3 regions of the Absicoccus sp. genome follow, and region 1 is predicted to be linked to each of the others. Evidence: riboswitches for the same ligand, from Rfam matches in the RefSeq annotation. Region 1 holds a riboswitch; each other region holds the start of a gene.
The links. Region 1 has a riboswitch for FMN ahead of SOS22_RS02320 (ECF transporter S component). Riboswitches for the same ligand answer to the same signal wherever they lie in the genome.
Positions count from the first base shown of each region.

Region 2: another riboswitch for FMN. It lies ahead of SOS22_RS09260 (Gx transporter family protein); the one in region 1 lies ahead of SOS22_RS02320 (ECF transporter S component).
Region 3: another riboswitch for FMN. It lies ahead of SOS22_RS06190 (ECF transporter S component); the one in region 1 lies ahead of SOS22_RS02320 (ECF transporter S component).

Region 1 covers NZ_JAXDRQ010000014.1:7,877-12,622, forward strand. The annotation lists gene SOS22_RS02300 (alpha/beta hydrolase) at 1-127, opposite strand, end outside; gene SOS22_RS02305 (hypothetical protein) at 157-492, opposite strand; gene cysK (cysteine synthase A) at 599-1,531, opposite strand; gene SOS22_RS02315 (MmcQ/YjbR family DNA-binding protein) at 1,573-2,313, opposite strand; FMN riboswitch at 2,437-2,551, shown strand; gene SOS22_RS02320 (ECF transporter S component) at 2,641-3,261, shown strand; gene SOS22_RS02325 (creatininase family protein) at 3,258-4,013, shown strand; gene SOS22_RS02330 (ABC transporter permease) at 4,033-4,746, opposite strand, start outside.
Region 2 covers NZ_JAXDRQ010000063.1:616-5,361, forward strand. The annotation lists gene SOS22_RS09255 (HAD family phosphatase) at 1-274, shown strand, start outside; gene SOS22_RS09260 (Gx transporter family protein) at 320-910, opposite strand; FMN riboswitch at 988-1,106, opposite strand; gene nrdG (anaerobic ribonucleoside-triphosphate reductase activating protein) at 1,146-1,667, opposite strand; gene SOS22_RS09270 (alanine/glycine:cation symporter family protein) at 1,793-3,217, shown strand; gene mmuM (homocysteine S-methyltransferase) at 3,210-4,163, shown strand; gene SOS22_RS09280 (5-methyltetrahydropteroyltriglutamate--homocysteine S-methyltransferase) at 4,199-4,746, opposite strand, start outside.
Region 3 covers NZ_JAXDRQ010000044.1:69,632-74,377, reverse strand. The annotation lists gene SOS22_RS06200 (NAD(P)-dependent oxidoreductase) at 1-236, opposite strand, end outside; gene SOS22_RS06195 (FAD-dependent oxidoreductase) at 281-1,879, opposite strand; gene SOS22_RS06190 (ECF transporter S component) at 1,872-2,510, opposite strand; FMN riboswitch at 2,579-2,704, opposite strand; gene SOS22_RS06185 (4Fe-4S cluster-binding domain-containing protein) at 2,728-4,254, opposite strand; gene SOS22_RS06180 (HAD family phosphatase) at 4,325-4,746, opposite strand, start outside.

The DNA.
Region 1 (4,746 bases):
GAATCCCCAATTCCTTTTGATGAGTAAATAAAAAGGCGATGGCACAAGCCAAGTCTTCACAAGCTGTTTGTGCCCCGGGACGATAAATCAACGCAAACGCATTGTATCCTTTTTTTGATAATTCCAAAGCAACGGGAAAACTATCTTACATCGCTCCTACATACGCAAACCTGCATTCACAATAGCGGTTGGTACCTTTTCTTTTCCTGGAAAGAAAAAGAGACCCGTATTGCGCTTTCTTACATCCCTCTGCTTTTCTTCTTCTGAATAGATATCATAAAAAATGGTGTAGCCATTTTCTTTCTGATCATGTAAAAACTGTACGATCTCTACGGTTTTATCTGGATTGATATTGTTGTACCAAGTCAAGCTAAGATCACCTAGGGTACTACCATTCATATATCCTGGATCGACAGGAAATAATAACTGACCATAGTTCTCAAAAAGGGAATCTTCTATTACATCCCGGATTGGTGTTTGTTTTGTATACATTCCATCACTTCCCTACTTCATTCTATGGATTCCTGTTCTTTTGTACAATATCGAATACCTATGGCACCATACATCTATTGAATACTAAAAAAGAGCTGTATCAGCTCTACTCTTGATCAAATAACGCCGTCGAATAATACCGTTCGGCTGTATCAGGAAGAATGGTCACGACCGTTTTTCCTTTTCCTAATTTTTTGGCTAATTTCAATGCAGCCGCTACATTGGTCCCACTGGAAATGCCACAAAGAAGACCTTCTTTACAAGCAAGCTGTTTAGCCGTTTGTATGGCTTCTTCATCGGAAATGATACAAATATGTGAATAAATGTCTTGATCCAAAATCGGTGGGATCAAACCATCACCAATCCCCATTTGTAGATGTGTACCCACTGGCTTACCCGAAAGAATGGCTGCTTTTTCTGGTTCGACCACCCAAATTTCAATATTTGGATTTTTGGCTTTTAATACTTCACCAACACCAGTGATCGTACCGCCAGTACCAATACCGGAACAGAACCCATCAATCGGACCATCCACTTGTTCTAAGATTTCTTGTGCGGTATAGGTTTTATGTGCCAAAATATTATTTTCATTCTCAAATTGTTGGGGTACAAATACACGTGGATCTTCCTTGGCCATTGTATTGGCTTTAGTGACACAAGCTTGAATGCAATCGCCAATATTGCCAGCATCATGCATTAAAATCACTTCGGCTCCGTATTGTTTGACCAATTTTCGTCGTTCTTCACTGACAGAATCGGGCATGATGATGATCGTCTTATATCCTTTCACAGCAGCTACCAAAGCCAATCCCACGCCTTGATTGCCTGAGGTTGGCTCAACAATGATGGTATCTTTATGGATCTTTCCTTGTTTTTCAGCCTGTTCGATCATCGTCAATGCCGTTCTTGTCTTGATGGACCCACCAATATTCACACCTTCAAATTTCACCAATACTTGCGCATCTTCTTCATTTGTCAATCGTTGTAAACGAATCATCGGTGTATGCCCCACCGCTTCTAAAACTGTATGATAAATCATGTATTTACTTCCTCTATGTACAAGTTTTAGTATAGTACAGTCTACTTTTCATAAACATCCAATGCTTCAAATAAAGCATGTGGCAGACCTCGAGGTCCACGGATAGCATATACGCCAAATTCATTCTTTAATCGAGAAAAAGAAAATGCTTCGGGTGGATATCTTTTTAATAAACGTATTTTCATCAATGCGGATATGTTTAAATTCTTATCTTTATACAGATAAGGAATATGCGTTTGGATTACTTGGCATTCATAAAGGATGGCGGATATAGGTGCACCCACATACATAAACACAAGATCACCAACTTGGATGCCGCGTCCTTGTTTCCAATCGATTGTTTGAACATCATCAAAAGCATGTTCGATATCATAGTATTTCGGATTGGCTGGTATGATCCATTCTTTCAATCCACGTTTTTTTGATTTCTTGGATTTTGAGCCAGCCACACGATAACTTTCATCAATCCAACGATATATATCTTCTAAGTCAATGGTGCCATCCAATTGAATCGATAGCCAATTTCCTTTCTGATGATTTCGATCATAGCCTGGCTCATCCACCATGATATCCACTAAAAAAGGATCACTGACCTTCACATCCAAAATGTCTTCTTCCGTCCCATAAAGACCGAGTTGTTTACTCGGTACACGCAATATCCGTGCAAAACAAGCATGATTGTCTTGGCGGTTCCATACTGGATCGGTTGGTGCATTCACAAAAGGATAGTCTGGATCAATGCCATATTGTTTTTGTATATACTGGATGATTGCTTCTTTCATTGTTATCCTCGTTTATTGAAATATATCATAAATCGTCCATTTTTCCTATTCATCTGTTTTTTATATACGAACAAATTTCCGGTTGACACAAATAAAAATTATGATATGGTTGTAACAGATAAAAGAATTCTTCGGGGTTGGGTGAAATTCCCTATCGGCGGTAGAGTCCGCGAGCCGTACGGCATGATCTGGTGCAATTCCAGAACCGACAGTATAGTCTGGATGGTAGAAGAAAAATGCTTTTTTATATGCATGCATACCAGTACCCGAATGGTGCTGGTTTTTTCTTTTTCGAAGATCCTTTTGTCCAAAAGAAAAAGGAGACGTATGATGAAAAATTGGAATGTGAAAAAATTAGTATTTACTGCGATGTTGACTGCCGTTGCCGGCGTTTTGATGTCATTGGAAATCTCTGTGCCATTGATGCCGGTATTCTACAAAATTGACTTTTCGGATGTACCAACTGTCATTGCTTTATTTACGATGGGACCATTATCGGCAACCATGGTCGAAATCATCAAGATTCTCATCAAAGTATTGACCGTAGGTACAAATACAGCTTATGTCGGTGAATTGGCCAATGTGCTTGGTGTTGCCGTTTTTGTGATCCCAACATGGATCGTTTATACCAAGATGGGAAAAACCAATAAAGCCATTTTTGCTTCTTTGGTCATTGGCGTATTGGTTCGAACGGCTTGGGCATGTTTCTGTAACGCGTATATCACTTTGCCTCTCTATGCGAAAGCGATGAGCATGAATTTAAACGATGTGATCAAAGCGGTTAGCTTTGCGAATGGCAATATTACCAATCTTCGTAGTTTTATCATGTTGGCAACCATTCCATTCAATATCATTAAGATCTCATTGAATTATATTATTGGCTATGTCGTTTATGATCATGTTGTCTTGAAACATACCGCCTTCAAAGTAGAAAGACATACCGCATGAAACAGTATTATGCGAATGTAACACGATTGGAAATGGAACAAATCAACAAAGAAGAAGCCATCGTCCTTATTCCATTGGGTGCTTTGGAACAACATGGTAATCAAGCCCCTTTGGGAACCGATTACTTCATTGCCAACACCATGGCACAACGTATCTTTGATCAATTCGAAGATACCTTTCCCCTTCTTGTTTTTCCAACCATGCCCATTGGATTAAGTACTGAACATAAGCATTTTTGTGGTTCGATCACCTATAAACCCATGACCTACTATGCGATGTTGTATGATATTTGTGCAAGCTTAGCCCATCATGGTTTTCAAAAAGTCGTCTTGTTGGTGTGTCATGGTGGTAATGCCCCTACAGCTCAAATGATATCAAGAGAAATTCGCTCCGATTTTGGGATGAATGTCTTTGTCTTGCAGTCCGGTGCTTTTGATGATCCACGCGTGCAAGCAACCATATCGAAAGGAAATACGTTTGATTTTCATGGCGGTGAAATGGAAACGTCCATGGTCATGGCTATCGATGAAAACTTGGTTCATTTAGAAACCTGCGAAAAAGGGCATATAAAAAATCAAGCATTCGAAACCCATCTATCTTGGCTAGGGGAAGACTTTGTCACAGAGGATGGAAAGCCCATTGGTATCGGTGGTGATCCAAGCGGAGCAACCAAAGAAAAAGGCGAAATCATCTTCCAAGTTTCCGTAGAACATCTAATTGATGCTTTAAGACAAATTCGCCAATTTCATTAAGCCACAATTTGTGGTTTTTTTATTTTCTTCGATATGTCTTGGCATAGACAAAAACAATCGCAAAAAGAGATAACACAAAGAGAATGCCAATATAAGAAAGAGACTGATTCATCGAAATCTCATGATCAAACATTGTTGCTTGAAAAGAAAATACGTTCTTTATTTCTTTCACAAATAGATTTCCTCCGAGGATTGACTTTTTTATATGAGTCAAGAACCCTTTTGTCAATAAATTACGCATCATCACCGTAATATGTGTGGCCGGCAAAAGATTACAGACCGTTTGGATGGACTTGGAAAATTGCGACAAGGGAATATAGGCACCAATCACAAAGCCACAACCTGCTGATAATAAGCCATAAAAAGCATCACTGGCTGCAGTGCTTCTAAAAAACAAAACAAGGACCATCAGACAGGCTGTTGCGGAGATCGAACCGATGCCAATCGTGCCATACAATCGCAAGATCGTATCCGTTGCTAGGTATAAATGACCGACACTTTGCATAAACAACAAGCCAATGGTAAACAAGAGAGATGTCATCACAAAAGCAGAAATGGTCGCACTGGTGTAATAGGCCAACGCAATTTGATAACGTTTCATGGGGGTTGTCGCAATATCTGCATCGACCTTGCTTTCTTTATCTTTCACAATGGTACTTAAACAACTATAAGGAATGGTGATCAAAGAAGAACCTGTAATTCCTGTCAGTAACATAGTGTACACGATCAAATC
Region 2 (4,746 bases), on a different contig from region 1:
TTTTTCAGTCATTGTCAGTACACAGGAAGTCGAACATGGAAAACCAGCACCAGATGTTTTCTTAGAAGCAGCCCATCGATTGCAGGTAGAACCAGAACATTGCCTAGTCTTTGAAGATGCAATCAATGGTGTGAAAGCCGGAATTTGTGGGGGCTTTCCAACCATCATGATTCCAGATCTTGTACAACCAGATCCAGAATGGAAAACGTCCTTATATGGTGTATTTGATACATTAGGTCAAGCTATGGTCAAAATAAAAAGCATGATGGAATGATGCAGTTCCATCATGCTTACAATGAAGTTGAATCATTGGAGAATACTATTTTTCATGAAAAATAAATTGAATACGGTTATAGATCAAAATCATGATCACACCATTAAGGATCCCTTTGATTAAAGTGAATGGCACATTGAAGATCAATAGAGCTTGGCCAATACTTTTGATGGATGGGATCAATAATTGATACATTTGTAAGATGGCAACTTCAGGAAAGCCTAATACATTATAATATAATGGATAAATGATCCAATAATTGATGGGCCAACTGATCAGTGCCATGGCAACAGCACCCAATGCACTTGCTTTTAAGATACCAGATTTGGTTGGATTTTTTTGAAATACATAGCCAGCTACAGCTGCAAACGTAGCACCTAAAAGGAAATTGGATAATTCACCCACAAAACCAGACTGACTCACTGCCATATGAATGATGTTTTTGATCAAAGCAATCAATACACCAGTGAATGGACCATAGGCAAAAGCACCAATTAATTCTGGTAAATCAGAAAAATCCAATTTAATGAAACTAGGCATGATTGGAATTGAAATTTCAATATACTGCAAGATGATCGCAATTCCAATCAACATGCCACATCGTGTGACTTTCTTTGTTCGGTTATTAACTTCCATTTCTTTACTCCCTTTCTTGCATCTTTGAAACAAAAAAATGGTGTACCACAAGGGGCACACCATGAAAAAACATCTGTTTCTGTCTTTTCCCATCCGGACTCTAACCGTCGGTACTGGAATTTCACCAGTTCAGCCTCATATGAGGGTCATGGACTTTACCATCGGTAGGGAATTTCACCCTGCCCCAAAGACGTTATTGATTTGTTACAAATACACCTTATATCAATTTTCTCGTTTAGTCAAGATATAAGACAATCTCATTTTGTGCTAAGCTCTTCTTCAAATCAATGACACGTTGATTTTCCGATCCACGAAAAGCTAACTGAATGTTCTTTTTTTCTTCTACGAAAGGACCATCGACCAGCACATCAATATAAGACAACAATTCATCAGTCATAGGACCATGACGACGACCTCCATCCAATAGATCTTGATCTAAAATAAAGCCGGTCCAAGCCCAAATATCTTTCTTCGGATAAAGTTCCTTGGCTTTCTTACAAAGTTGGACCAATTCTTCTTGATTTGAAAATTCAAAGGGATCACCACCTAAAAGGGACAAGCCTTTACAGAAATCGTTTTTCAAAAAATCAAGAATTTCCGCTTCAGTTTCTTTGGTGTAGGGCTCTCCATAGGCAAAATCCCATGTTTCGGGTTGGAAACAATTTTTACAATGATTCGTACAACCCGATACAAATAAACTAATACGAACACCTTCGCCATTCGCAATATCATATTTTTTTATATTTCCATAATTCATACGTCATTCCTTCTTTTCTGATTATATGATACATGCAAAGATAAAATACATCTACTTTGATATATTATGCACAAGATAATTGAAAAAACATTGTAAGCAAAAAAGATATGTGAGAAAATATTTTCATGTTTCGAATACTAACACAAATATCCAATATTCTATGGGGCACACCCATGACCATCGTTCTCATTGGAACCGGTATTTATTTATCCATTCGCTTTGGCTTCCGCTATAACTTTCGTAAAATCAAGTTTCATTTTCAAAATACCTTTGGCAAAATGTTTCAACCAGGCCAAGGAACCGGGAGCGTATCCGGATTTGCAGCGGCTTGTACGGCCATGGCCAACACGATTGGTGTTGGTAATATTGGCGGTGTAGCTTCGGCTTTGGTTTCTGGTGGACCAGGCGCTATCTTTTGGATGTGGATCTCAGGGCTATTCGGCATGTCGACCAAAGCCTGTGAAATTATTTTAGGCCAACGATATCGTGTGAAATACAATAAATCCATGGATGAATATATGTGTGATCGTTCATTTGTGATGCGCAATGCTTTGGGCTGGAAAACCGGAGCTGTTATTTTAGCATTTGCTTGTTTTATCCTAGGACCTTGGACATGTTGCGTACAAACGGAAGCAGTCACGAGTTCACTCAAAGAAGGTTTTCAAATAGCACCGATTTTGTCGGTTTCCGTTTTAGGTTTGACTTGCTTTTTGACCATCTTTGGTGGGCTGAAACGAATATCCTCGGTCATGGAAAAGGTGGTTCCATTTATGGCATTGGTATATATTTTAGGTGGGTTAGGAATCTTGATCATGCATATTACCATTGTTCCACAAGCTTTCTTGTTGATTTTTAAATCGGCATTTACACCCATGGCTGGAATTGGTGGCTTTGCTGGAGCTACAGTGCGTGATGCAATTCGCTATGGAGTTGCACGAGGTCTTTACTCCAATGATGCCGGAACCGGCTATGGCATGATTGCCCATGCCAGTGCAAAAACGGATCATCCAGTACGACAGTCTAGCTGGGGATGGGGCGAAGTTTTCTTAGACACGATCGTGGTTTGTTCGGTAACAGCCTTATCGTTGATACTGACGAATGTATATATTGATTATCCCAATATATCAAGTGCTCGGTTGACCACTGTGGCATTTAAAGTGGCCTATGGTCAAGCGGGTGGTTGGTTTATGGCAATCGCGATTGCCGTATTTGCATGGACAACGATCATTGGTATGTATTATAGTTGCGAAAAATCTGTAAATTATGCATTTGGCGATACCGAACAGAATAAACTGGCAACTAAGATCTATATGATTTATTATATGTTGCCTTGTGTCTTATTTTACAATATCAAAGCGGATTCTCTATGGGCCATGACGGATATTTTATCGGCGATATACATTATTATTACTTTGATATTTATTTATTCAAAACAAAAAGTGATCATGGATCTATTCCATGATTTCTGGTTCCGTTTTATTCCTGAAAAAGAAGCAGGATTAAATCCAGAACCCGTTGTATTTGGAAAGGAAGAAAGTGAATATGAATAGACAATCTTTACAAGATGTATTGAATCAAGAAAAGATCATGATCATTGATGGATCCATGGCTACAGGCTTGGAGCTAAAAGGATATGATTTGAATCAAAGCCTTTGGACAGCCAGTGCTTTGGTTAATAAGCCAGAATGGGTCAAACAAGTGCATATGGATTACTTTAAAGCAGGAGCCGATTGTGGTATTACCGATAGCTATCAAGCTTCTATACCTGGCTTAATGGCTAAAGGATATAGTGAATCCGAAGCCGAAGCTTTGATTACAAAGTCCGTGGCATTGTTTCATGAAGCACGACAACAATGGTGGCAAGAGGAAGGGAAGGCAAGTGGACGGGTTTATCCATTATGCTTAGGAGCTGTTGGCCCTTATGGTGCTTATTTAGCCGATGGATCGGAATATCGAGGGAATTATGGCATAGATACAAATACGCTGATTGCTTTTCATAAGCGGCGTATGGAACTTTTATGGCAAGCAGGAGCGGATCTTTTAATTATGGAGACCCAGCCTTCTTTATCCGAAGCCTTGATTGAAGCTGAATTAGCAGAAGAACTGGGTGCCACATATTGGATTAGTTTCACTTGTAAAGACGGCAAATATACTCATGAAGGCCAAACTATCGAAGAATGTGCCAAAGCATTGTCTGGTTTGCCTCATTTAGCGATGGTCGGTATCAATTGTACAGATCCAAAATATGTCGAATCCTTAATTCAAGAATGGAAGAAATATACCGATTTACCAATTGGTGTATATCCAAATAGTGGCGAAACCTATGATCCACTGACAAAAACATGGCATGGCCCAACTCAACCTATTCCCTATGAAAATTGGGCAGAAATTTGGATGAAAGCAGGTGCTAGTGCTGTTGGCGGTTGTTGTCAAACAGGAGTGGATCATATCAAACAAGTGGTTCAGGCAAGAAATAAATTCTTATCCAATAAATAAAGAATGCACCTTGTTGAAAGCAAGATGCATTTTTTTCATGATTTCCAAACTTCTTGGGCAATTTCTTTGACCAATTTGAGTTTTGCCCATTGCTCATCTTCTGTAATCTTATTCCCAATCTCACAAGAAGCAAAACCACATTGAGGACTTAAATAGAGACGATCCAAAGGAATGTACTTGGCTGCTTCATGAATACGTGCAATGATCTTGGCCTTCTCTTCCAATTTCGGTGTTTTGGTAGTGATCAAACCTAAAACAACTTTTTTATCTGGGGATACTTTCGCTAAGGGTTCAAAACCGCCCGATCTTTCATCATCATATTCCAGATACAAAGCACTGACATTTTCTTTCGCAAATACATAGTCTGCCACACCATCGTAAGGACCGCTCGTAAAATACGTTGAATGATAATTTCCACGACAAATATGAGATGTAATGGTCATATCTTTCGGTGTATTTTCTAGCGCTAAATTATTCACTTGCAACAATTCTTCTTTGACTTGTTCCAGATCCAATCCAAGAGATTGATAGCGTTGTTTTGCGGCATCACCTACAATGGCGCCCCATGTACAATCATCCAATT
Region 3 (4,746 bases), on a different contig from region 1:
CCTTTGAGGCCACGCACACAATGCCCTTCACATTGTGAGGCATGGTCACAAACCAACGAACAAACAACCGATAAAGGATTATTCTCAAATAACATTTGCGCGGCTTCTTCAACCTGACTCTCTTTAAACAAACGAATCATCTGGGGAACGTTTGTATGAATCGGACATCCCTGCTGACATCTAGGTACCTTACATTGCAGACACCGATTGGCTTCTTCAATTACATGTATTGCCATGGTATTCCTCCTACACCTTTACTTTAAGAGTACTACTACCATCGCTATATCACAAGCTTAGCCATATCGATCCCTGCCAAACGACCTAACGTCTGGGCCATACTGATGCTCTGTCCCGGAATCGAAGTTGTATACTGCAAGCCAAATCGACCACCGCAACAATTTCCCGATGCATACAAACCAGGAATGGGTTCAAAATTTTCATCCAATACATTTTGATACGCATCCGTCAAAAGACCACTGACCGTCACCAATAATTTCATGGATTGTCCAAAGGGCCGATGTGAATCTTTATATTGTCCACTCGCATAAAAAGGTGGTTTTTGGATGGGATGCATCAAAAAGGCTTCCTTGCCAAAATCTTCATCTTTACCCAACGCACACAATTGATCATAACGCGCTACGGCCTGGATCATATGTTGTTGATCTTCAATTTGTGGATATATCGTAGCTGCCAAGTCCTCGATTGTATCGGCACACGCAAACGGCCGTATATCCCCAGCCACATCCGTATGGAAGATCATCTCTCCTTTGTGTTGTTGCGCTCGACCCATCAGATCCACCAGATCCTGGACCCGATTCGAATCGGTATAATCAAACGAAGCATGACAGGCTGCCTGATAGGTTGTTGCCGCCAAGATATTCGAATCAAAGAGGCTCCACAACAAGCCATTGGGCTGTTTTGCACCGGGAATGGCCGCTAATACATGGGTGCCAAATCCTTCATTGGAATAGCGTTGTCCATGGGTATTCAAACGCAACGTCGCTGTCGAACCAATCGTATCAAAGCCAGGAAAGGAATAATTTCCACCCATACCGGCATGCGAACGAGGCTCCAAACGACCACCGGCCCAGACGCCCATACGGATGCCATCCCCATTCCAGCCATGCCCACAAAAATCTCCCTCATCCACAAGATCCGCCATTTCCGTCAACAGATCTTCGCACATTTGGCGGTTCTTACTATAATCCCCCGCACTTAACAGAATGCCTTTTTTGGCCTTAAGACGAATGTAAGTATGATTGGCTGTTTCACATAAGACCGCACACACACGATGATTGGTTTTTTCCAGCTGCAAAGCCTTGGTTTCAAACAAAAACTGAGCCCCTTGTTCTTTCGCAATCTGTTGATTTTCCTTCATCACTTTGCGCATCAAAGCCATGCTGAAATGTGGTGTACCCGTCCAAGAACGAAGATGATCTTGTGCAAGGGGCATATGTTTCGATGGCGGTGTCATCATGGGATGAATGCTCCTTCTTTCAGCTTCGCTCAAAGGCTCGATCAACCAATCAAACGTTTCCCCACAATGTTGGGCATATCGACGAATCAAAGCCACATTGGAACGATTATTTGTACGCAATTGCCAATCTTTCACAAATGTATCAATATCGACTTCCGGTACACCTTGTTCCTTTTGCCATTGAGAATTCATATAGCCCCACTCGCCAATGCCTAAGATCCATTGGGATACATCCTTTTGTTGCTCCACCACAATAACAGAAGCACCGGCTTCCGCTGCAGATCGTGCCGCACATGTACCCGCATGCCCTGCACCCAAAACGATCACATCCGCTTCTTGTTCTTGTACGATCTTCTCTTTTGGAATCGGTGCAGGTGGCAAAGCCCATTCAAACTTAGGCATGCTTTCGCTCCAAAAACGTAGGATCTGGCTCCATGCCAATCATGGTACGCAACACATTTCCGACTTTTTTATACAACAGATACGTACAGAAAGAGGTCACTCCATGTTTGATCAAATTGAATGGCAAAATGCCCAAGATCATCAAGCTCCAATAATTATGCACCAAAGGATTGGTCATCGATCCCATGGAAACAATCGTATCCATCGAAAGACCAAACATCTTCATATACATAGGAAAGGCCACCCATCCATTTAAGAAAATAGCTAAGATACTGACCCCTATCGTGGAAATCGTCAAGGCAAGGATAGCGCCTTTCTTAGTATGGATCTTACGATAGATCAAAGCCGCTGGTAAGACAAAACCAATCGATCCCACGATGTTCATGGCCTCGCCCACAAAAGCCGTCGTGGTGCCATTGATCATAAGATGCAAAAGATTTTTGATCAAGACGACAAGGCATCCCGCGCCTGGTCCTAAAAAGAACCCGGCAAACAAGGCTGGCAATTCCGAAATGTCAAAGGTTAAAAATGTCGGTGCCAAAGGCAAAGGAAATGTAAATGCCATCAAGATGGCGGCCAAAGCACTCAATAAGGCGATCAAAGTGAATTTGTAGATTTGTGTTTTCTTCATGTTGTCCTCCTACTTTCGGGCCAACAAAAAAGCCCGAAGATCTACCTTCTCCGGGACGAATACTAAAAAAAATTCTTCTCTCATCCGGACTCATGTTTTCACAAATACCGTCGGTACCGGAATTACACCGGTTCATGCTTGCGCTCGCGGACTATACCGCCGGTGGGGAATCACACCCCGCCCTGAAGAAATCTATGCTCGTATTGTAACATACAAATTAGGACAATACAACTTTATAGTCAAATTCATCGATATGGGTAATGCCCATTTTCAACAACATCTGCTTAGAACGATTCACATCTTCAGCTGTATTATAGTTTGGAATATGTGGGACACGGACCACCAAGCGATCTTGATACCCTTGTGCTACTACGAATTTAAGATTACGAATCACTAATGAATTTGTCATACCCGTATACGCCAAGTAGATATCGGGATTCATATCTTTGATGTCGACATACCAAAAGGATACAAATGGCAACAAGAGTGCAACGGCTTCGGTTTTTACATGGAAAGAGGTTTCAATCCCAATATCCCAATGTGGATACATCGTATGGACAGCCTTGATAAAATTAGCTTCCAAAAGAGGTTCACCCCCACCAAACGTAATACCACCACCACTAACATCCTGATAGACACGATCTTTTTTTAAATGATCCGTTAATTCTTTGACACTGATCATTTCAGTAACCGGCAAGATATTGACTGTTGCCTTGTTCAAACAATAAGCACAATGCATCTCACATCGATCAAAGAGCACCAAAGATCGAATGCCGGGTCCATCGATATCTTCACGAAAACGCATGATTCCTGTGATGCGGGCATAGGGATTCGGTGCCCTTTGTGGTTGTTCCTCGGGATTTCGATCCACCAATGCATAAGCCATTTGTTCACAATATGGACATGGCCCTGTACAAATCTGTCGATGCGTACATTCCTTCTCTTTGGCCCATCCCCGTAACCGATGTTTATGTACATATGCTCTTCGTAATTTTCTGAATCGATCACAACATGGATCCGGTTGCTCCCATCGTGGAATCACTTCATGCAAATCATGATGCTCCTTTACCGCATTACATGCCGCCGTTACATCCACCTTATATTCCTTATATCCATCCTGATAAAACCAGATATGGTCCCAATCCGAATGATAAAGAGAAAAATGGATACTATTGACATCCTGCATCATCTGTTCGATCAAAAGCTGTCGTGCCGTCCTTCTATCTGTTTCACCACTTCCTGCTTCTATTAAATCTTTTTCATTGTATATATGGATGGAATCCACTTCAAAATAATAGGGGAAAATACGCGCCATGCCATCGGTAACGCCCTCACGCACATCATAATTGCCCAAAGCACAAACATGAAAATGATAAGGAAACTGTTTCTTATATTCACGAAACAGATCATAGAAACGAAGTTGTGCATCGATATCTTCGATCAAAAAAACAACATCATCCTCTTCTTGTATCTGTTCAAATATTTCCTTTGTATGCTGCTTAAAATACGATTCAATAGAAGATGAAAGATCAAAATCATAGTATCTACCACATTGAAAAAAATCTTCTTCTATTTTCTTGTTTTCATACGAAGTAAAAAGCCCTTTTTTAAAAGCATTCATTTGTCCATAGCTTCCCAACAAAGAATACACATCTACCTTTGACACATCCAAACGATCGATCAAATTATCAAAATGAAAATAATCATCCAAATAATAGAATACCTTTGTTTTACGTGCTGTCATTTGAACCACCCACTTATCCAACTACACCTTATCATAGGATTTGTCCAATTTTAAAGACACCAAAAAAGCCTTAGTCGGTATCCAAATAAACTAAGGCTTCCTTTAAATTTTTACAGGTCATCCATGCTCTTTCTTTATCTTGTGTCGTTGGTTCTATCAAATCGGCAACATGGATCACAGGAATATTGGCACGATATGCCGCTTCTACCCCAATCGATGAATCTTCAATGACCAATGCTTGATCGGGTTCTAGATGAAAGTGTTCCAACATTTTCTGATAGATTTCTGGATGTGGTTTTTTATGTTCGATCTCATTACCACAAAGTAAATGATCGATGTCATCCCATAGCTTTGCCTTTTTTAATCGATATTCGGTCTCTTTTCGATGGGAACTCGTAGCCACACCCAACCATAAACCATGTTCTTTGACCCACGCAAACCATTCATAAGCACCCGGTTTGACAGGAACCTTTTCATCAATGGTCGCATTGG